4 regions of the Colwellia sp. Bg11-12 genome follow, and region 2 is predicted to be linked to each of the others. Evidence: predicted binding sites of a transcription regulator. Region 2 holds the regulator's gene; each other region holds the start of a gene.

Region 1 (5,724 bases), on a different contig from region 2:
GGTTGCCCAGCCATTAAACGAAGAATTTCGTATATAAAGCCAACAAAAATACGTACTACATACATGACTAAATTTGTAAGACATAAGCCATAAACAATAACTATTCTTACCATTCATTAACTTCCATAGACATTAATAGCAATAAAAAACAATGAATTAAGATTTTTTAATTAATAAGATGTAAATAAACATGTATTTATAACTTGCGGCTTTTACAAACTAAGGTAGAGTATTGCTCAGCTACTTTGTAGCCAAATAACAATATGGATTGAACTGCATGGAAAGCATTTAACCTTCTCTTAGTAGAAAGTTACCTTTATAAAAATACGGATGATTAAGTTACTATCAGGATGATTGTTGATATTTAGGTCTATACGACCCATACGGACAGCCAAATAAAGTGTCATGATGACCAATAAAAAAATAAATTAAGTATTTAACGCAACATAAAAAATAATAATACGTTAGAGCTTAAATGGAATTGCTAATAGGTTAGGATAACCACTTAAAATTTACGAAAACGATGACTTGTTCATCGTTTTTTTATGCCTGAAGATTAATCATGAAAAACGCTATCGCTGTTTGCCACAATATAACGTAAAATACAACGATTGAATTTACAAACGAAATTATTTTATGTCTCGTAACAAAAAATCTAGAAAACAAGGCACTGGCTCTATTGGCGCAGTAAAAGATGATAAGAAAAAAGCCATAGTTCCTGTTGATAGAAAACCAAAGAAAAAAACAGGCAAGCAAGCAGGTAATCGCCAGAAAGAAGCCTTTGATGCAGGTAAAGAATCTCAAACACCAGCAGAAAATAAAGATCCACGTATTGGTAGTAAAAAACTGATTGATCTGGGCGTTCCTGTCAAAGCAGCGACACAACCTTTTAAAGCCAAAAATAAAGTGAAAGCTGATATTTCTCCTATCGCGGCTATTCGTGTTGTTGAACCCGACACCTCTTTAGAGCAAGAGCTATTCGCTATTGAAGAAGATACGCGTTTACAAAGTATTCTTGCGCAACAAGATGAAGATATCTCACTAAGTAATGAAGACGTTGATTACTTCAACGAAAAAATGGAACGTCATCAGCAATTACGTGAATTACTTGGCTTAGAAGATGATGATGAAGATGAATCACCGGTAACAACAAATAAAGCAAAATCTGGAGATGATCTTTGGGACAAATTTGACAATAGCGATCTTTCAGAATTCGAATAAGGTTTTATTATGTTTTCAAGCCCTTGGTTTTATGCAATTGTTGGTGGAGTAATAGTTATTGCTGCACTTGTTTTTTATGCAGTGAAATTATTAACTCAACTAAAAAAGCAAACGGTTAAACTAAAACAGGCAGAGCAAGATAGAAAAGTAGCGCTAGCAAAGCACGATAGTAAAATCCTCAGTAGTGTGGTTATTATTGCTCACGCAATGAAGGAAGAGCAATGTGACATCGCTGAAGGCTGTTGGCGTTTAAGTGTATTGCTTGATTCTTTAAAACTAAGTGAAGGTTTGTCTAAAGAATTCCCTGCTATATTTGAACTTTATAATAAAATCAAGCATATGCCAATTCTTGATGCGAGAAAGAAACTTGCAAAAAATGAGCGTATGAAACTTGATTTTGAACGTATGAAGGCAGAAACCAATTTATCTGCAAAGATAAAAATTGATGTTATTTCATTGCATCAATATGCCCAAGAACGTATCAGTATGCTAACAAGCTAACTTTTATTACTAAATAAATAAAACTTTGTTGCGCTCGATCAATACCCTTAATGTTTGCATTGTTAAACTGTGATTTAGAATATAAGTCATCGCTAATTCGGTAACACAATGCAAGCAACTCAATTTTTCGACCCCCTATTACTGTCAAAATATAATACCAGTGGCCCTAGATATACCTCTTATCCTACGGCATTAGAATTTCACGAAGCGTTTTCTGAACAAGATTTTATTCAAGCAGTAAAAGATTCGCCAAACCGTGAGTTGTCTTTGTATGTTCATATTCCTTTTTGCCATAGTCTTTGCTACTACTGTGGCTGTAATAAAGTGATTACTCGTCACCGCGACAAAGCCGATACCTACCTCACATTTTTAGCTGAAGAAATTAATTCACGCGCTGAACTTTTTACTGACTACACGGTGAAACAACTTCATTGGGGTGGCGGTACACCAAGCTTTTTAACACATAGCCAAATAACAAAATTAGTTTCGTTATTAAAAGAAAAGTTCACCTTTGCTGAACATGTAGAGATGAGTATTGAAATTGATCCTCGTGAAATTGAAATGAACCTTGCAGATCACCTTTTTGACTTAGGCTTTAATCGTTTAAGTATCGGTGTACAAGACATTGACAAAAAAGTACAAGAAACCATTAACCGTGTGCAATCAACCACGTTTATTAGTGATTTTATTGCTCATGCAAAGCAGGTGGGGTTCAATTCAATTAATATCGACTTAATCTATGGTTTACCGCATCAAACCATAGAAACCTTTACCAAAACGCTTAATAAAGCCCATGAAATGAATGTTGACCGTATTTCATTATTTAGCTATGCACACTTACCAAGCCGCTTTGCTGCCCAACGTAAATTACGTGACGAATGGTTACCAAGCACGCAAGAAAAGTTTGCTTTAATGAAACTGGCAATCGAAAAGCTTTGTGGATTCGGTTACGACTTTATTGGTATGGATCACTTTGCTAAATCTAATGATGAACTTTCTATTGCACAAAAAGAAGGTTCACTACACCGTAACTTCCAAGGATATACGACAAAGGGTGGTTGTGATTTGCTCGGCTTAGGAGTTTCTTCCATTAGTAATATTGGTAATTCTTTCAGCCAAAATGTCAAAGAATTACAGGCCTATTATAAAGCAATTGATATCAATAAAAATGCACAAGTCAAAGGCGTTAGCTTATCTCCAGATGACCTAATTCGTGGCGAAGTTATTCGTGAATTAATGTGTAATTTGTATCTTGATAAAAAACTAATTAACAAAAAGTACAACATCGATTTTGCTAAGTATTTTGCTGAAGACCTCCCCCTACTTAATACTTTCATCCAAGATGGTTTGGTTGAAAATACCGCTGATTTTATTAAAGTCGATCAAAAAGCGCGTTTGCTCATCCGTATCATCTGTATGAGTTTTGATGCATATATGAAAAAACACGTGAACCAGCAACGCTTTTCGCGGGTAATTTAATCATAGCTTGCTTACTTTTATAAACTAAGAAGGCAAGGGATTAATCAATTTTTCCTAAACTGAATTGCTGCCCTGCACTAGAAAACCTTAATTCAGTGCCCTTTTCTGCGCTGACTTCCTGTGCTAAGTCCGCCCATTGGTAGTAAACATTACGGTGTACTTTTGCCAATAAATTACGACGTACTAAAACATATAACTCACCATTAGCATTTATCGTTAATGGGTGAGTTTCATCAAGCACGAATTCATCATCGACATTAGTACTAACTGTCATGATTGATTTTTTATCATCTTGCCAAGCCCATTGTGTTAAAACAAAAGGTGCATCTTCAACGGTAATTTTGACCTTCTCAACTGGCGTGACTAAAAAATACTCATCACCTTCACTCCCTACTTCTTTTAACAAAACCGAAGCGAAGAGTTTAACTAACGATAAGCGTTTGAATATTGTGCCACCATAAAACCAGTCACCATTACTCTTAACTTGTAAATCGATTTCACCACAATACGGGGGATTCCACGACTCTATTGGGGGAAGATTTTTAGCTTTACCTTCAGTTAACTTATTTAACTGCTCAGAAATTTTTTCTAATGACATTTATACCACCAAACCATCCGTTGGATAGTTATTATAAAACCTTAAGTAAAAATACAGCAGGTGTAGACATTAGTAAAACCCCTTAAACAATTAACAGCATAACTAAAGGGAAATAGAGTTAATAAATAGTTGTGAAGATAAAAGAGTTAAAAACTAATATTTTTCTTGTCAATCTACGCATAAATGCCATATACTCTCCGCGCCTTACCACAAGGCGTTCTAAGTAAGTTCAGTGGTGGCTATAGCTCAGTTGGTAGAGCCCCGGATTGTGATTCCGGTTGTCGAGGGTTCAAGTCCCTTTAGCCACCCCATTTCTACCCTTGAAAAATAATTAAGCGCCCCATCAGTTCAATAACCAAGCTGTATCAATGACTCTCTTTATTAAATTTGATTTTGATAGAATTTTTTATTTTTTGAGGTATCCAATATTTAGCTGAAATATTATGAAAGTCAGCATCTAAATAGGGATTTTGAATTAAATAAATATTTTTTTCTTCGAAGTTATTTAAAAGATTTAGTGCCTGCTTTATGTCAGGGTGATTATCAAAGGTTTTCATAAAACTGTTATTTTCATAAGATTTTTCTAAGCCGTTAAATAATATTTCATGGAGGTCTTTTCTGTTTTTGTTCACATAAAAAAACAAATCTGCATGATAATAAACCATCAAATTTCTATAAATTGAAGATTCAGGCCGACTCTTTTCTCTTTTGCTTATATCACCAACAATAGAGCGTTGAATTGCATTGAACCTTTGCCCCTCCAGCATAAGCCAAGCTCTACCGCTAGCTGACTTCATAATATTAAAATTGTTGTAATTAAAAATATCATTTTTCAATTTGGCAGTATTGCTTCCTATCATTAAATTTTCTTTAAACTCTTTTAACGTTGATAAGGAAGCAAGGTTTTCTAGTTGTTCATTGTTTACCATAAAATAACGATATCCTAATAGTCCTCTCGTTAGAGGAATATCAACCCTTAAAAATCGAGCAGAATATTCTAAGTTAGCCCCCCCACTGAAAACATCGCATTGGCTTTTTTCTAATTCAAAATTAAGCAGCTGTCTAGGTCTTGTTAGTTTTTCTGGATATTGGTTGAGCGAATAAGTATGACCATTATCTTTCATGGCATTTAAAAACTGGAGAAAAGTGTATTTATCTTGAGTGTCTCTTTTGAAACCACAATAGCTGATATGCTCTGCAAATACCGTATTGGTATTAAAGATGAAAATAAAAAATAAAAATTTAAATACGTGATTTTTTATTTTCATAAGTATTAATAAAAGTAATCAAAAGTGGCAAGAATAACTTTAATAATAAGTGATTAAATTTAAATAACAAATTTTTACACCTTATCGATTTACTTTTCTTATAGCGAATTAGGGTTATTGTATTTTTTCTCTTTATTTGTCTATGATATTAATCATGTGTTCTGATTATATTTATAGCAAAATATCACCTTAAAGAGATAAAAATGATAAGAAAATGTAGTAAGACATTTTCATACAATAAATTCATTAAAACATTATTTTTCGTTGGAATTAGTCCTTCACTCCTCATCTTGGACGCTATTCAAGCGGCTGAAAATACGCTAATAAAAAACAATGAAATTGAAGTTATTGAGGTCATTGGGTTAAGAACATCGATTAATAGTTCTATTGAATCGAAAAGAAATGCTGATCGCGTGATGGATACTATTTTTGCTACTAATATTGGTAAGTTACCCGATAACAATTTAGCTGAAGCTATACAGCGAGTTACTGGTGTTCAAATCACCCGTAAAAATGGTGTTGGTGCTAAAGTATCAATTCGTGGTATGCCACCATTTTTTTCGCGCGTAACAATAAACGGTCAATCTGTTACTCCTCCAAGTAATGAAGATAGAGTCTCTGGTGGTTTTGGGCTTAGTATGTTTAATTCAAGTCTAG
Region 2 (5,724 bases):
GTTTTTCAAGCATATTTTTAGCCAGGTATTATTATTTTATTTCGATAATATTCAATGCGTTATTAAATGATAGATTATTTTTTGAATTATGCTCAATATTAATGTTATCGGTTAATTGAGGAGCAACGATAAGTTCATCATCAAAAGCGATATCACCGCCATTGATAACCCCTGATTGAGCATTAATAGCTTTAAAATCAAATAATTCGCTATCGCATAAATGTGAGGGAACAACGTTGCGAATTGCTGTAAACATTGATTCAATTCGTCCTGGGTGATTCACATTCCAGTCTTGTAGCATCTTCTTGATATTTTGACGCTGTAAATTAGGCTGAGAGCCACATAAGTTACAAGGAATAATAGGGAAGGCTTTGAGTTGAGCGTATTGTATTAACTCGGCTTCTTTACAAAAAGCTAAAGGGCGGATCACGACATGTTCGCCATTGTCTGAGACCAATTTTGCTGGCATCGATTTTAATTTTCCGCCATAGAACATATTCAGCATTAACGTTTCAACCATATCATCACGATGGTGGCCTAATGCAATTTTAGTGGCGCCTATTTCTGCCGCGACTTTATATAAAATGGCTCTGCGTAAACGAGAACATAAACTACAAGTGGTTTTACCTTCAGGGATTTTGTCTTTAACAATTGAATAGGTATCTTCTTGCGCTATTTTGTATTCAACCCCCAACGATTCTAGATATGCGGGCAAAATATGCTCAGGAAAACCAGGTTGTTTTTGATCAAGGTTAACTGCCACGATATCAAAATGAATGGGCGCAGATTCTTTCAATAACATTAAAATAGCGAGTAGGGCATAACTGTCTTTGCCCCCAGAGACACAAACCATTATTTTATCGCCATCTTCTATCATATTGTATTGTGCAATAGCTTGACCAACATGGCGTCTTAAGCGTTTTTCAAGTTTACTCAGCTGTATTTTTTGGCTGGCTGTTAAAGTTGTTATTGGTGTCGCTGATTGAGCGCTCATAGTGTTTCCTAGTGCTATTTATAATGAAAAAATATCGATTTTTACGGCGCGTAGTATAGCAAAAAGCCAAGAAAACTCTTGGCTTTTTAATTTATATTTAAAGATCTAAACCTGACGCTAATAGACCTTATGCTAGAGGCGAAATGTAGCCATCAGGTTTAATGGCTAATACATCACAGTTTAGACGGTCAATTACGTGCTCTGCGGTATTGCCGATCAATGCTGCTGAAATTCCTGTACGGCCAATGGTTCCTAAAACAACTAATTCTGCATCGATTTCGTTAGAAATACTTTGAATAACATCTTCAGGTAAACCCTCTTTCACGTGCGTGTTTTCAATGGGTATGTTGTAACTATTTGCATGACTTTCCATTGCACTTCTATGGTGGTTAAACATGGTCTCGTTATATTCGCAGGCATTAAACTCTGGGATTTCAATGGCAATATTTACAGGCGTACCTGGGTAAGAATTAACTAAGTGGATATTAGCCTTAATGAGTGATGAGAAAGCAATCGATTCTTGAGTTAATTTTTTATTAAGTGCTTTGTGCTCTTCATCGTCACTGCCCATGTTAAGTGCGGTAAGCAAATTACCATTGCTTGGCCAGCTATGATCTTTAACAAGTAATACAGGACAAGGGCATTTTCTGAGAATATGCCAGTCTGTTGGCGTAAAAATAACAGATTTTAGCTTATCGTGTTGATGTGTGCCTTTGATAACAATATTAAAATTTTCAGCAAGCACTTTTTTGATTATTTTCTCAAATGGACGGTTATGCCAAATAATACAAATGTCTATGTTAATATTATCGTGATTAATTTCAGAAATTTTTTCTGCTAACCATTGTTGACTATCATTAATAACAGACTGGCGCATTGCTTCACGTTCTTCGCCAGAAAGCATCGTCGTCATTTCATAAGATAAATCATAAATGGTTAAAAATGCGGTGATTTCTCCCCCACTATAGCGAGCTAATTCAATAGCACGCTTTAACGCTTTTTGATTTTCAGTGGTGGGGTCAATAACGGCTAATATTTTTTTATACTTTTCCATACATTTACTCCTAACGCATTAAATACTAATAATATTAACAATAGACTATATTTGGTACATGTTATTTGCGTTACATCATAATATTTCAATAAAAAAAATGCTTAACATGATCAATGTTAAGCATTTTATGTAAATTTCTATAGAAACTAAAGTGAAGCACACTCGTTAAGTTTATCCATATCTAAAATAGTAATAAGCTTACCTTCGACGCCAATCAATTCATTTTTTTGAAAACGATTTAATAATCGGCTAATCGTTTCTACCGTTAGGCCAATATAATTACCAATATCGCTTCGCGTCATGGTTAAGCGAAAGTCTGTCGCTGACATCCCTCGCGCATGATAACGACTCGCTAGTGTTGAGATAAATGTCGCCAAGCGCTGTTCAGCATTTTTACGATTAAGTAAGGTTAACATTTCTTGATCTGAGCGTATTTCCGAACTCATCATACGCAGAATTTGTTTTTTTAACTTCGGCATAGTATTCGATAATGTATCGAGTGTGTTGTAGGGTATTTCACAGACCATTGATGTTTCTAGCGCTTTTGCAAAGCTAGGGTGTTCTGATTCTGCAATAGCATCAAAACCTAATAAATCGCCAGCTAAATGAAAACCGGTAATTTGTTCTTCCCCTTGTTCATTTACCGTGAATGTTTTAAATGTTCCAGAGCGAATAGCGTACAACGCTTGCATTTTATCGCCGTCTTGAAATATTTGTTCACCTTTATGAATAGGGCGTTTACGGTCGATAATACTGTCTAGCGTATCAAGTTCTTTCTCATTTAAAGAAAACGGTAAACATAGCTCACTGATACTACAATTTTGACAATGAATGTGCTGAGATGTAGAACATGGCTTTTTATACATATTAACCTAAATGATTTATTTATCTTTAATAATTTCGATCATATTAAAACAACTGCTGATATGCAATCATTAAACTGTATATTCCATACATAATTATCATAAAGGCCATTGTTTTTTTAAATTTCATGTTAGTTAACAAAGACTTTATTCCAAAAGAACCTAATGAAATACTCAACAATGCCGGCAAGGTACCTAAACCAAAACATGTCATTATCAAGGCGCCACTTAGAGTACTTCCACTCGCTAATGACCAAGTTAAGGTTGAATAAACTAAACCACAAGGTAGCCATCCCCAGATAGCGCCTAATGCTAAAGCTTGTTTAGTATTTTTTACAGGGATAAACCTCTTACTTAATGGTGATAAAAAGCGCCAAAGCACTTTACCTATTTTTTCAACTTTTGATAGCCACATTAGCCATTGACCCAAGTATAAGCCTAGTAATATTAAAAATACTGCGGCGAACAGTCGAAGAAAACCTAAGGGCACACCAATATTTTTTGCAGCAATCGAACTACTAAAACCAACGATACCACCAATTAAGGTATAAGAAAAAATACGGCCAAAATTATAAGCACTGACCAGTTTAAATTGATCACTTACCTTATGTTGAGGAGATATTGCTGATGTTAGCATAGTGGTTATGCCGCCACACATGCCAATGCAATGGCCCGAACCTAATAAGCCAATAATAAAAGCAGATAAATAATCAATACTTAGCATATTAGTTACTTAATACCCGTATCATTGTCTTTTTTTTCTATACTGTTAGTTTCAGTTGAACGCTCAGCGCTTTTATTTTTGTTATCATCAAATAAAATACTCATGCCTTGTTTTTCTAAATCATCAAATTGTTCAGTTTTTACTGCCCAAAAAAATAGATATATGCCTAAGGCCGTTAGTATTATCGCAATAGGGATCAAAATATAAATAATGCTCATTGTCTTTATTCTCTATTTTTGTGTCACGATTATTTTTTGAGTAAACGTAATGAATTGGTGATCACTAATATTGAACTCGCCGACATGCCTATTACAGCCATGTATGGAGTAATGAAACCTGCAACGGCAAGTGGTAATACGATAGCATTATAACCAAATGCCCATAAATAATTTTGCCAAATAATACGGCGTGTTTTACTCGCGACACGTGTCAGCGTTGTTACTGACTTTAAACGATTATTCAATAAAATAACGTCTGCACCGCTTTTGGCTATATCAGTACCACTACCCATCGCAATAGAAATATGAGCTGCGCCAAATACGGGGGTGTCATTTACGCCGTCTCCAACCATCGCAACGGTTGAACCATTGGGTTGTCGCTTAATAATCGCCATTTTATCTGTCGCCGTCAAAGTACTGTGTACTTCATCTAAATGAAGTAACGCTTGAACTTTGTTACATCCCACTGCGTGATCACCTGATAGCATAATGGTATATATATTTTTTTTCTTCAAATTACCTAAGAGTTTTTTAGCATCTTCACGGATCTCATCCGTTAAATAAAATGCCGCCACTAATTTATTATCTTCTAATAATAAACATGAAGCGGTTTCAAATTCAGTTAATTTGTTTGTTTCACTCAGTAACCATTGTGGTTTACCTATCCGATAGTATTTACCATTCACTTTACCCTGAATGCCAAAACCTGATTTAATCTCTACCTGTTCAGTGGTGTATGAATAATCACGAAATGATTTAAACGGTTTGGCTAAGGGGTGTTCTGAATAAGACTCAAGTGCTGCTGCTATAGATAAAACTTGCTGTTTACTATATTTATAATGCTCACTATTAAATAGTTGAGTTCGATTAATAGAAAAATCACCCGAGGTTAAGGTACCGGTTTTATCAAAGGCAATGGTGGTTATCTTAGGTAAGGTCTCCATAACATGTGCTGATTTTATCATGATGCCTTCGCGGTTTAAGCGTGTGGTCGCACAAGTTAACGCAGTGGGTGTGGCAAGAGACAAAGCGCAGGGGCAGGTAGCAACAAGAACAGACAACGTGATCCAAAAGGCTTCCTCAGGTAAATGTTGATGCCAGTATAAAGCGGTACCTATAGCGGTCAGTAAAATAAGAGCAACAAAATATTGTGCTATTTTATCTGATAATTTAGCTAATTTGGGTTTATGTGCTTGAGATGATTCACTTAACCGTATGAGTTGGCTTAAAAAAGAATGTTCACTAGGCTGTTTTACTTCAACGTTAATATTACCGTCACCATTTATAGTACCGGCAAAGACTATATCGCCCACCGCTTTATTTAAGGGTAATTGTTCACCTGATAACATCGCTTCATTAAGCTGGCTACTACCAGAAATAATGGTGCCATCGGCAGGGACAACTTCTCCAGGCTTTATCAAAACAATATCAAGAGGGCAAAGTTTTTTAGCAGGAACCAGTATTTCTTTTTTTATACCGTCTTCATTGATGAGCTTTGTTGCTGTCATTGGCATTAGCTTAAGCAAGTTAGCTGAAACTTCTGCTGCTCGACTTCGTGCTCTAAATTCTAAAAACTTACCAATAAGCAATAAAAAGGTGAACATTGACACCGATTCAAAATACACTTCACCTTGCTGAGTAATGGTCGCCCATGCACTGGCTGAAAATGCGAGAGAAATAGCGATAGCAACCGGTACATCCATCGATAAGCGCTTTATTTTTAACGCATTAATCGCGCCTTTATAAAAGGGTAACGCGCCATAAGTAACAATAGGAATGGTTAAAAATAAGCTTGCATAACGTAAGTATATTAAGTTGTACTCATCCATACCTGAAAAAGCGCCAAAGTATAATCCAAAGGCAATCATCAT
Region 3 (5,724 bases), on a different contig from region 2:
GATAGCACGCGTAATTTATACAACGCGAAACGTAATTTGTCTTCAACGCGTTATAACTATGTAAAATCAATTTTATCGTTAAAACGTGCAGCTGGAACCATTAGCGAGCAAGACTTAATTAATATTAACCAAGGGTTAATAGAAGCTAAGTAAACGAATCGTTCATCGATGTGCATGGACGCACTAGATTAGATATAGAAAGAAAGGGCACCCTGAACATATACGTTCATTGCCATCCATGGCACCACGTTATACCGTTCATCCTGAACATAAAAAGCCCTGAAATTCAGGGCTTTTTGTTAACGACTGCTTGTTGTTATTAACTAAACATAGCTTTTACATCAGTCACCATTTTTTGAAATTCTTCGCTCTCCATAAAGTTCACGTCAGATAAAATGCCTTTATTCACATAACTCTTTAAAAGCACTTCACAGGTAGATTCATTTTTGAAAATACCGTGATAAATAGCGCCGGCACGAATGAAATCTAAGTAATGAGTTTCCGCTGGCAATACAGTTAAATCACTCCAACTATTCACTAAGGTGATAAAGTCATCTGAAAATCCCCAAGCTTTAGTCACTTCCCCACCTATATCTCCAGATAGCTTGGCGATAGCTTGCTGTAAGAATGTAGGGTTAGCGAAAACATCTGGGTGATTTTCAGCTTCAGTTAAAATAGGTAAAACACCAATATTATGTACGAGCGCGGCGAGGGTTAATGTATCTAATGTTAATGACGTATGTTTATGACCTTGTACATAAAAAGTCATCAAGCTAATTGCGACAGAGGCAACATCAATCGTTTTTTTCCATGACTTTTTCAAATACATTGAAACAATTTCATTTTTAGAAACAAATACTTGTTCTAATGCCATAGCTGTAGCAATACTTTTTATTTGGCGTAGCCCAATACGAGTAACTGCTTGATTAACTGTTTCTACTTTTACAGAACGACCTAAAATAGCGCTATTAGCGACTTTCAACATCCCCATAGATAATGCTGGGTCATGACCGATAATGTCACTCATTTGGTTTAAATTAATGTCTGGATTATCTGCAGCCTCACGTACCTTGAGTGCTATTTCTGGTAAGGTTGGAAGTATAAGTGCGTCTTGTTTAATTTTTTCTACTAAAATCGTATAAAGGGCATTTTCAGTTCCCATAGTTTCGCCTTAATTATTATTATGTTTTATAACTTCTATTAAATAAAAAATAGCACACTTTTTTGCTTATATTATTATTTTAGGTCAAATATTAGTAAATTTTTTAATATGCTACTTTTACAGCTTCCCCCCCCCTTTATTTGTAATTTATGTTTTTAATGACTTATTATGATTTTCATCAAAGAACCGCCTCATAAGCTGATTGCCTAAGGTAAACGAAATTCTTATAATTTGCAGAATGTAAAATAACCTACCTCATAAATTATGTTAACACCTGAACTACTCTCTCCTGCTGGAAGCTTAAAAAACATGCGTTATGCCTTTGCTTACGGGGCTGATGCAGTCTATGCAGGCCAACCTCGTTATTCTTTAAGGGTACGTAATAATGAATTCAATCTAGAAAATTTGAACATTGGCATCAATGAAGCTCATGCCTTAGGTAAGAAATTTTATTTAGTCAATAATATTGCTCCGCACAACAGTAAATTGAAAACCTTTATTAAAGATATTGCCCCCGTTATAGCAATGAAACCTGATGCGTTGATCATGTCTGATCCCGGACTCATCATGATGGTGCGAGAAAGATTTCCCGATATGGCAATTCATCTCTCTGTTCAAGCAAATGCAGTAAATTGGGCAACAGTAAAATTTTGGCACCAACAAGGCGTTGAACGCGTTATTTTGTCACGTGAATTATCACTTGATGAAATTGAAGAGATCCGCTTTCAATGCCCTGAAATGGAATTAGAAGTTTTTGTTCATGGTGCATTATGCATGGCATATTCTGGCCGTTGCTTATTATCTGGCTATATCAATAAGCGCGACCCAAACCAAGGAACATGCACGAATTCATGTCGATGGAAGTACGATAGCCATCAAGCAAAAGAAAACGAAACAGGCGATATAATTGCAATTAATCCAGAGGTCTTAGTAAAACCAAAAATATTTACACCTGAGCCAAAAGACATCATCATTCCAGGGCAAAAACCAGTCGATGAACTTGTTTTACTTCAAGAACAAGGCCGACCCGGTGAATATATGCCTGCGTTTGAAGATGAACACGGCACTTACATCATGAATTCAAAAGATTTACGCGCTGTTGAACATGTTGAGCGTTTAGTTAAAATAGGGGTGCATTCATTAAAAATAGAAGGCAGAACAAAGTCATTTTATTACTGTGCTCGAACAGCACAAATTTATCGCCAAGCCATTAACGACACTTTAAACAATAAACCTTTTAATAAAAATTTGAATACTGATTTAGAGCACCTTGCTCATCGTGGTTATACCGAAGGTTTTTTAAAGCGTCATCGCCACGGCGACACACAAAATTATGACCAAGGCTACTCAAAGAGTGACACCCAACAATTTGTTGGCGAAGTACTCGCTCACAACGAAAAAACAGGTTTAGTTGAAATTGACGTAAAGAATAAGTTTTTAGTCGGTGACCGCTTAGAACTAATGACACCTACAGGTAATAAATCTTTTATTTTATCTCATATGGAGAATGTTAAAGGAGAAGCCATTCATGACGCGAAAGGATCTGGCCATAAAGTATCAATCCTTTTAGAAACAGAGCATGATCTAACCTTTGGAATTATTATGCGCTACCTTGACCAAGGAAGTACAACACGCCATCCCTTTGCAAAAAATCAACTAACGTAGTGACACTTTATGGCACTTATTATCCAAAGCACATGTATCAACTGTGATATGTGTGATCCAGAATGCCCTAACGAGGCGATAGCATTAGGTGAAGATATTTACGAAATTGATACCAGTAAATGTACAGAATGCATCGGGCATTATGACAAGCCTACTTGTATTAGCGTTTGCCCTATTGATTGTATCAAAAAAGATCTAATACATATTGAAAATGAAGCGACGCTCTTCGCTAAATTTATGCGTATGCATGGTTAACTGTATTTTCAGCTAAAAAAAGGAGCTAACCAGCTCCTTTTTTATTTAAGATAGAGGGTGCTAAACAGAAATAGGCGCTTTTATATGAGCGTGAGATTTATAATCAACTAATTCAAAGTCTTCAAAAGTAAAATCAAAAATACTGTCTATTTCAGCGTTTATCTTCATTGTAGGCAGCGCTAAAGGTGTGCGCGAAAGTTGTTCGTCAACTTGTTCCATATGATTTGAGTATAAGTGTGCATCGCCAAAAGTATGTACAAAATCACCTAATTCTAGATCACAAACTTGTGCGATCATCATAGTAAATAAAGCATAGCTGGCAATATTAAATGGCACCCCTAAAAAGATATCAGCACTACGTTGGTAAAGCTGACACGAAAGTTTTCCATTTAAAACATAAAATTGAAAAAGTGTATGACACGGTGGTAAGGCTTGTTTGCCCTGTGCTGCATTTTCTGATGGACTAATAGATGTATCAGGTAACAATGCCGGATTCCAAGCCGTTATAATATGACGTCTAGAATCAGGGTTAGTTTTTAAGTCGTGTATAAGTTGTGCAAGCTGGTCAATCGTTTCACCGGTTGCTGATGGCCAATTGCGCCATTGCACCCCGTACACTGGACCCAGTTCACCTTCTTCTGTAGCCCAGGCATCCCAAATTTTTACGCCGTTTTCACTCAAATACGCAATATTAGATTCACCCTTGATGAACCATAATAACTCATGAATAATCGATTTTAAGTGGCATTTTTTAGTGGTAACCAGCGGAAAACCTTTAGCTAAATCAAAACGCATTTGATAACCAAAAATACTTTTGGTGCCCGTACCTGTGCGGTCTGATTTTTCAACACCGTTATCACGAACATGTCGCATTAAATCTAAATATGCTTTCACTCTATTTCCTTCTCTAAAAATGCGTAGTCTTAAACAAACGATATTTTATACAAAATGTTATTAGCTTAGTATCATTTTTAACGCAACTAACATTAAAAATATCGCAAATGCTTTTTTGATAGTACTCACAGGTAACTTGCTTGCCGCTTTAACCCCTATAGGAGCAAAAAAAGAAGACGTTATGATAATACCAAGCAAAGCTGGCAGATATACATAGCCTAAGCTGTATTGGGGTAGATGCTCTTCACCAAAACCCGCAATAACATAACCACTAACGCCAAATATAGCGACAACCATACCACTGACTGTTGCGACCCCAATAGATTGACGTAAAGGCACTTTAAAGTAACTTAGTACGGGCACCAAAATAGCACCACCCGCAATACCCATAAGGCTTGCTAAAATACCAGTAAAAAAGCCAATAAGTTTAATAATAATGTTGTTGGGTAGTTTTTCATCATCACTATTATTAATCAATTTATTTTTCTTGGCCCGACTAATCGCAATAAACATATATGACGATAGAAGAAAAACGGCAATAGCAAACGTGTTTTTTAAAGCTTCAACTGAAAGCATATCTGCAATAAAAGCGCCCAACAATGAGCCTAATGCAATCGATAGCATTAATAGTTTTGCCAAAGGCCAAGGGATATTACTATTACGATGATGTGCTAAAGCAGCAGAGAGTGAAGTGATCACAATAGTGGCTAACGAGGTGGCAAGTGCCATCGGCATCACTAAATTTGGCTCAATCCCTAACTGTGGTAATAAATAAACCAAAGCAGGTACAATAATTAGCCCACCACCAATACCTAAAAGGCCAGCACAAAAGCCGACAACCGAGCCGAGTAATACGCAAGTTAGAAAAATACTCAATAACATTATTAACTGCTTCTTAAATTAAAGTAACGAAGAAAACTACCTGCCTGCACGTACAAAACCGCCTAAACCAAATTGCTCAAGTTGTTCATTTAGATAGCTGTGTACTTGTTTAGACGTTGAGAGGGTAAGTACATGTGCCAACATCAATTTAACTTGATGAAACTCAACATGGCGGATCACCCATTTTATTTTTGCAATATTATGCGCGTTCATACTGAGTTTGTCATACCCCATTGCTAATAATAATAAAGCACCTGCTGGCTCACTCGCTAACTCACCACATAAGCTCAATGGCACTAATGAACGGGTTGATTGCTCAGCTATATGGTTAAGTGCTCTTAAAACCGCAGGATGATATGAATTATATAAACCTGAAACACGTGCATTGTTGCGATCAACCGCTAATAAATACTGGGTTAAATCATTACTACCTACCGAAAAAAAATCAACCTTGTCCGCTAATTCAGGAAGTTGATAAATAATACCTGGCACTTCAATCATTATACCAATTTTAGGACGAGTAAGCTTTTTTTCACCGGCAAAGTTAAGCTCAGCAGACAGTTCATAGTAAGCTTGATTGATTAGGCGAGTGGCTTCATCTACCTCTAAAATACTGGAAATCATCGGTAACATTATTTCTAAGTTTTCCTGCCCAACATTAGCGCGTAGCATCGCGCGCACTTGTAACAGGAAAATCTCAGGGTGGTCGAGTGTAATACGTATGCCACGCCAACCTAGAAATGGATTGTCTTCATTTATAGGAAAGTATGGCAAAGACTTGTCGCCACCCACATCAAGTGTACGCATGGTAACCGATTGATTGGGAAAGGCGCTTAATACTTGACGATAAAGTTCAGTTTGCTCAC
Region 4 (5,724 bases), on a different contig from region 2:
TTGGCGGCCAATTTCAGTGACATACCAACCTGCTAATGTCGCTATCCAGCCAGAAAAACTCATCACAACAAGGGTTTTTAACAACCAAGGAGGTAATTGATTTTTGCGCCATAATAAAAAGCGGCTAAGCCAAGCGATAGCAAGCATCAGCATACCTAAGCCAACCATAACTCTAAAAGCAAAAAACACAGGCGCAACAGGGGGGTGATTACCTTCAAATTCGTTTAAGCCTTTTATTTCGCCATTTAAATCATGCGTTAATATAAAGCTTGCCATCTTAGGGATTGCGATTTCAAAATTATTGGTCTTCTGCTCTTCATCAGGTAGGGCAAATAATAATAAAGGTGCACCTTTTTCGGTATGCCAAATACCTTCCATTGCTGCAATTTTTTGTGGTTGATGCTCTAACGTATTTAAACCATGCATATCGCCTAGAAATATTTGGGTAGGCGCAAGTATAGCCGCTACGGTTAATGCTATTTTGAGGGTTAATTTTGGCGCTTTTTTATCGTCACCTTTTAGTAATCGATAAGCACTAATGCCTGCTACTAAAAAGGCGGCGGTTAAACCTGATGCAACTAGCATGTGAGATAATTTGTAGGGGAACGATGGATTAAAAATAATAGCGAACCAATCAACTGGATAGGCCACTCCATCTCTCATTTCATGGCCTTGAGGTGTTTGCATCCAAGAATTAAGCGCTAAAATCCAAAAGGACGACAAACTGGTGCCAAAAGCAACAATTAGCGTTGATAACGTATGTATTCGAGCGGAAACTCGGTTCATACCAAATAACATAATCCCCAAAAACCCGGCTTCTAAAAAGAATGCGGTTAGCACTTCATAGCCTAATAATGGACCAGCAATATTACCGACAGTTTCCATAAACTTTGGCCAGTTGGTACCAAATTGAAACGACATGGTAATACCGGTAACTACACCTATTGCAAAGGTGAGGGCAAAAATTTTAACCCAAAAACGGTATGCGCGCATCCAAACTGGATCACCGGTTTGATCAAAACGTAATTTGAAGTAAAACAAAAACCAGCTAAGGGCGATGGTTATTGTGGGAAATAAAATATGAAAACTAATATTAGCGGCAAACTGTATGCGCGAGAGCATTAAGGTTTCTAACATGATTTACTCCATAAACCCGCTTGAACACTGTTGAGTGTTGATGGGATTAACGTATTAATGTGATAATTCTTACCACTTTGGATGTTTTTAAATGATTAAAAATAGAAAAGTATTTGTTTAGTTTTTTTTCAAAAACTTATCCTTCATATCTATAACCTTGCTTACACCAGCCCCAAGCTTCATCAGGGTGTTGAGTTTATCTGGACTCATACTTTGTAGCTCTGAAGCCCAATGAGTAATAGTTTCAAGCAGATCATGCATTTCATGCATTCTTTCTTGCGCATATTGCTCTTGAGGGTTAGCGGGTTCATCTAACAAATTATCGCGTAATAATGACAGTGTCGGGTCAACTTCACGTTTGCGGCGCTCTTCAAATATGCGTATTGCCATTTCCCAGATAGAGCCTGCAGGCGAGTAATATTCTTTGCGGTCTTTAGGTTTATGCTGTACTTGTACTAATCGCCAAGACTGCAATTCTTTAATACCCATGCTGACATTGCCACGAGATATATTGAGTGCTTCAGATATTTGTACCGCGGTAAGTGGTTCGTTATGAATGGTTAGTAGGCCATACATTTGACCAACAGTGCGGTTAAAGCCCCAGCGACTGCCCATTTCCCCACAGTGCATAACAAACGATTCAATTTTAGTTGTCATTATCATAATTAAGTCTTCTGAACTTTCAGTAATTTCTGAAAGTTTAAACTGTTCTTGATTTAGATCAAGCTTTTTTATGTCTTTGGGGCGCTTTATTTATCAGGAATGTAGATTTGAAATAAAGTGAAGATAAAGGGGGTATGAAAGGTTATTGTCTTAGTGGACGCGTTGATTTGTTAAACGTTAAGGTCAACGTATTTAAACCGTTATTATATCAATGACTCATCATTAAAATTAACACGTTACTTTTAGCTTTGGCGAAGGGAATACTTAAAGAATAACGGGTAATTAATATCTCGTATGAGTAACATTATTACGACAAGGTGGAATTTTATAACACTAATTCAATTATCATGGAGTTTATATGAGTTTGTATGAGTTTATTTGATTAAATAATGTTTTTTTTGTATTTTAATTACATGAATGCTTTACATGATACTAATTATTAGTATAATTACTCTAGTTCTTAAGGGTTAAGCTCTTAAACCAAACGTTTGTTACTCCCTTGCAAATGTTTTTACGCCGCGTAACTTACGCGGCTTTTTTTTGCCTAGCAGATAATCCTAAAGTACTTTTACTATAAATTGTTATGTTAGAAGCGAGTACGGTGTGAGATAATTAATGTCTGCTCATCACTTAATTGATATAAATAATTATGAATTCAACAATTTTAAGCACCTTTTTAGCCGACGTTAAAACCGCACAATCGTTTTGGGCACTGCAAGAAAAATCAGGAGAAGATTGGGTGGTACTTGACTCAATTAACTTTGAAAACACTGACGTTATGCCACTATGGTCAAGCCAAGCACTTGCTCAAATACATTGTATTGATGAATGGCAAGAATATGTACCGACTAAAATAACGTTAAGCGACTGGTTAGAGTTTTGGCTTGAAGACCTTGGTGAAGATGGCGTTATTGTGGGTATTAATTGGCTAGAAGAATCAAATCAAGCTGAGGATAATGAGTACGTTGAATTAGACTTAGCTGAATTTAGCCAAGCTCTTGCTGAAATTGAAGCCTTGTAAAATTCATAAAAAGCGCATGTTGATTTTATGTTTATAAAACTCAATGTGCTTTTGTTATTCTGCTGAAAACTCTAAATAGTCTAATAAACTCATGCGGCCATTTTTAGTCGACTCTATTTTTCTCTCATGTTTTAAATCCTTCCATGCGGTAACTTTTCCACCACTATTGAGCTTTTCAAAATTTCCTAGATTACTCCCTTGTGCTATTGATAAAAAACTGAGCAATTGTTGGTAACTCGCTGGCTGGCTAACATCTATTGTGAGTAAATCTTGCGTGCGCTCAGAGAAATATTGCAGCACTTCATGGTTATGTTGCAAGTAACAACGGGCTAAAAACATGTCATTGTTGATATTTTCTAATGTAAAAGGTGAAAATGTACTTACGTAGCAACGTTTAATAATAGTATTAAAGCCACCGTCAGCACGCGTCACATTAATATACATACGTTGTAGCAACTGTTTAATTGAGGGTAACCACTGGTCAGATTTTCGCGCTAAGTAAATAAATTTACTGTTAGGATAAAATTTATCTAAACGTTTAAAATCAGCAAAGATGGGGGTGTCGGCAATGACTTGTGCTTCATCAAACGTTTTTTGTGTATAAGCGGTGTGTGCAACGGTATAGCCTAGCTCAAGCATTGCTGCACAAATACTGGTGGTGCCAGAGCGAGGTAAGCCGATAATAAATATTTTAGTATTATTCATTAAGGCCTACATCCAAGACTTTTGGCTGCTTTCTACTTGGTAAAGCACATCGTCGAGTAATTGATAAGCAAGCTTTTGCTTGATAAAAGGAATGTCCTGAGCGCCTGCAGCGAGTACGATTCTTATTGAACTGAGCTGGTGACGCTCTTGGAACCAACTTTGTTTAAATTGAACTTGTTGAGTTTTAAAAATAGGAAAACAAGTATAGTCGACGCCAAAATAGCCTTTACGAATATAAATTAAATCATCATCATTAGCATAGCCCCATCGCAGCCAGCGCATAAAAACTAATACACTCATAAATAAATAACCGGGCGTTAACACCATTAAAAAATTAGCTTTATCAAGGGTGATAAAAAGAACCGAAAGTAGAATAAACATGGGTGAAAGAATATAACCAATATTGCGCAGTAAAAAGCGTTTGCTAATACGGTGGTAATCGATACTCATCATCTTATTATTGGGGTAAACATCGTTTATTAAGGTCAAACATTCATTTGGGTTGATTGACGGCACAATAATATGACTATTTTGCGCACTCGCTTGATATTGATTTAATGCACTATTGCTTTGCTCAAATTTAAGGTTAATACGTTTTAGTATCACATCAAGCCAATCTTGTTGGCGAACCACCATTTGTAAACGTGATAAACGCATGATCACTTCATATTTGGTTAATAGTCCACTGCGACGAATATAACGGTCATCCACTTTACTTAAGGTGAAGTTGTAAAAGGTAATAATAGAACCTGCAATAGAGAAAAGCGTAAAAGGTAATAAAATAAGAAAAGTTAAGGTCAGTGCGTATAAACCAATTTGCCACATCGGCTTATCTGAAAAGGTAAGGAATTTTTCGAGGTCAATTCCTAAACCGTTAAAAAACTCAACAATATATCGTCCAAAGTCATCAAGAAATGGTGCTAAACCGCCCATAAAAATCCAAATTCGGTTGTTGGTTATGCCATGAATAACAAGATCAGTGATACCACGAGTATTTAAAATCACTTCATTTTTTTTATTATTTGAAGTTGAATCTTTTACTGTATTAGTACTTTCATCCGTGATGGTCGAATAGGCAACTTGGTGTTGAGCTAAAATTTCTTTTTTAAGTTGTTCTGCAAAATCTATTTTTAAGGCGACGACCTTTGCTTCTTGTTTCGCAGAGCCTGCTGTATCAAGTTGTAAGCAAGTAAAGCCAAAAGGTCGATAATATATAGGTTGCTCAAGTTTTACGTTTTGAATTTTAGCAAAAGGCAAGTTAACGTATTTCTTTGAAATTACCCCCGAACGTATTTCAATATGATCTTGATATAACCGGTATTGAAAGAAATAAAAACTTAAAAAGGTAGAGGTAATGATAACCACGAGCACGCCTAAACCTATAGGCAGCCATAGATGGGGATGCGCGATAAAATTATCATAGCCAATATATAATGCGGGTAAGAACACAAGGATATTACTTAAAAATCCAGTAACAAATTTAGCTAAAAAATAAATAATAGCGATAGGTGATATACGTTGCCAATCTTTAGTGTTTTTTATCGTTTCATTCGGTTGCGTTGTCGCATCTGAGTTGTTATTTAGGGTTTCTGTTGATTTATCCATGATGATTAACATCTTTGTGGTCAAGAATAAATTGGCGAATGCTCTCCGCTTTCTCTAGTGGTAACCCCGGAATTTCAAATGTGTGCATTGCGCCACCTGCACTGAAAACCTGTAGTGTAGCTAAACCTATTTTACGGTCAATAGGGCCACGTTTTAATTCTACATGTTGAATACGTAACATTGGTTGGCTAACCGTTTTACGAAAAACAACACCGCTTTTATAGCTAAGATCTTGTTCACGAAGTGCATAAAACTTTCTTTTGTCAGCAACAATAGTGTAGAAAATACTGATAATGCCCACTAGGGCTGTTGCCCCAATAAAAAAACTAACAACGCTGTTTGCTGTCGTCGATAGCGGAATAAAACGTTGTAGTAGAGCTATAAATAATACTGAAATAATAAAAAGTGTAGAAAATAAACTGATATAACGATTACTTTTCGCATAAAGGGGGGATAAATGTTCAAAGCTCAGCTTAGTTAAGTGTGGTAAATCTTCACTTGGTAATACGGAGTTTGAGAAATTGGCGGTTCCCTGCATAGTATTTATTCCTGTCATTTAAAGTGATTACGATTTTTATCAGGGGAATGTTAAG

The links. The regulator FNR, encoded in region 2, switches genes on or off when oxygen is low (the NO sensors DNR and NnrR bind a similar motif). The targets are predictions, from matches to a motif close to TTGATCTAGATCAA.
Region 1: a site for FNR is predicted at 1,751-1,764, ahead of hemN (oxygen-independent coproporphyrinogen III oxidase). Genes of this name have one in related genera too.
Region 3: a site for FNR is predicted at 1,331-1,344, ahead of yegQ (tRNA 5-hydroxyuridine modification protein YegQ). Genes of this name have one in related genera too.
Region 4: a site for FNR is predicted at 1,849-1,862, ahead of H4J39_RS05240 (GbsR/MarR family transcriptional regulator). Genes of this name have one in related genera too.

The regions. Positions count from the first base shown of each region.
Region 1 is NZ_JACGUZ010000078.1:63,430-69,153, reverse strand. It holds gene yihI (Der GTPase-activating protein YihI) at 637-1,221, shown strand; gene H4J39_RS15180 (DUF2489 domain-containing protein) at 1,231-1,722, shown strand; gene hemN (oxygen-independent coproporphyrinogen III oxidase) at 1,831-3,201, shown strand; gene H4J39_RS15170 (DUF1285 domain-containing protein) at 3,242-3,799, opposite strand; tRNA gene H4J39_RS15165 (tRNA-His) at 4,035-4,110, shown strand; gene H4J39_RS15160 (hypothetical protein) at 4,165-5,067, opposite strand; gene H4J39_RS15155 (TonB-dependent receptor) at 5,271-5,724, shown strand, end outside.
Region 2 is NZ_JACGUZ010000061.1:35,968-41,691, reverse strand. It holds gene H4J39_RS08150 (NCS2 family permease) at 1-13, opposite strand, end outside; gene ttcA (tRNA 2-thiocytidine(32) synthetase TtcA) at 32-994, opposite strand; gene uspE (universal stress protein UspE) at 1,122-2,048, opposite strand; gene fnr (fumarate/nitrate reduction transcriptional regulator Fnr) at 2,195-2,914, opposite strand; gene H4J39_RS08130 (sulfite exporter TauE/SafE family protein) at 2,958-3,635, opposite strand; gene ccoS (cbb3-type cytochrome oxidase assembly protein CcoS) at 3,641-3,853, opposite strand; gene H4J39_RS08120 (heavy metal translocating P-type ATPase) at 3,883-5,724, opposite strand, start outside.
Region 3 is NZ_JACGUZ010000056.1:125,696-131,419, reverse strand. It holds gene tolC (outer membrane channel protein TolC) at 1-153, shown strand, start outside; gene H4J39_RS04925 (HDOD domain-containing protein) at 320-1,162, opposite strand; gene yegQ (tRNA 5-hydroxyuridine modification protein YegQ) at 1,427-2,827, shown strand; gene H4J39_RS04915 (YfhL family 4Fe-4S dicluster ferredoxin) at 2,837-3,082, shown strand; gene H4J39_RS04910 (thymidylate synthase) at 3,143-3,976, opposite strand; gene H4J39_RS04905 (sulfite exporter TauE/SafE family protein) at 4,037-4,858, opposite strand; gene ptsP (phosphoenolpyruvate--protein phosphotransferase) at 4,895-5,724, opposite strand, start outside.
Region 4 is NZ_JACGUZ010000056.1:201,462-207,185, forward strand. It holds gene H4J39_RS05235 (cytochrome ubiquinol oxidase subunit I) at 1-1,137, opposite strand, end outside; gene H4J39_RS05240 (GbsR/MarR family transcriptional regulator) at 1,255-1,800, opposite strand; gene H4J39_RS05245 (DUF2750 domain-containing protein) at 2,450-2,821, shown strand; gene H4J39_RS05250 (sulfotransferase) at 2,876-3,526, opposite strand; gene H4J39_RS05255 (PH domain-containing protein) at 3,533-5,131, opposite strand; gene H4J39_RS05260 (PH domain-containing protein) at 5,124-5,669, opposite strand.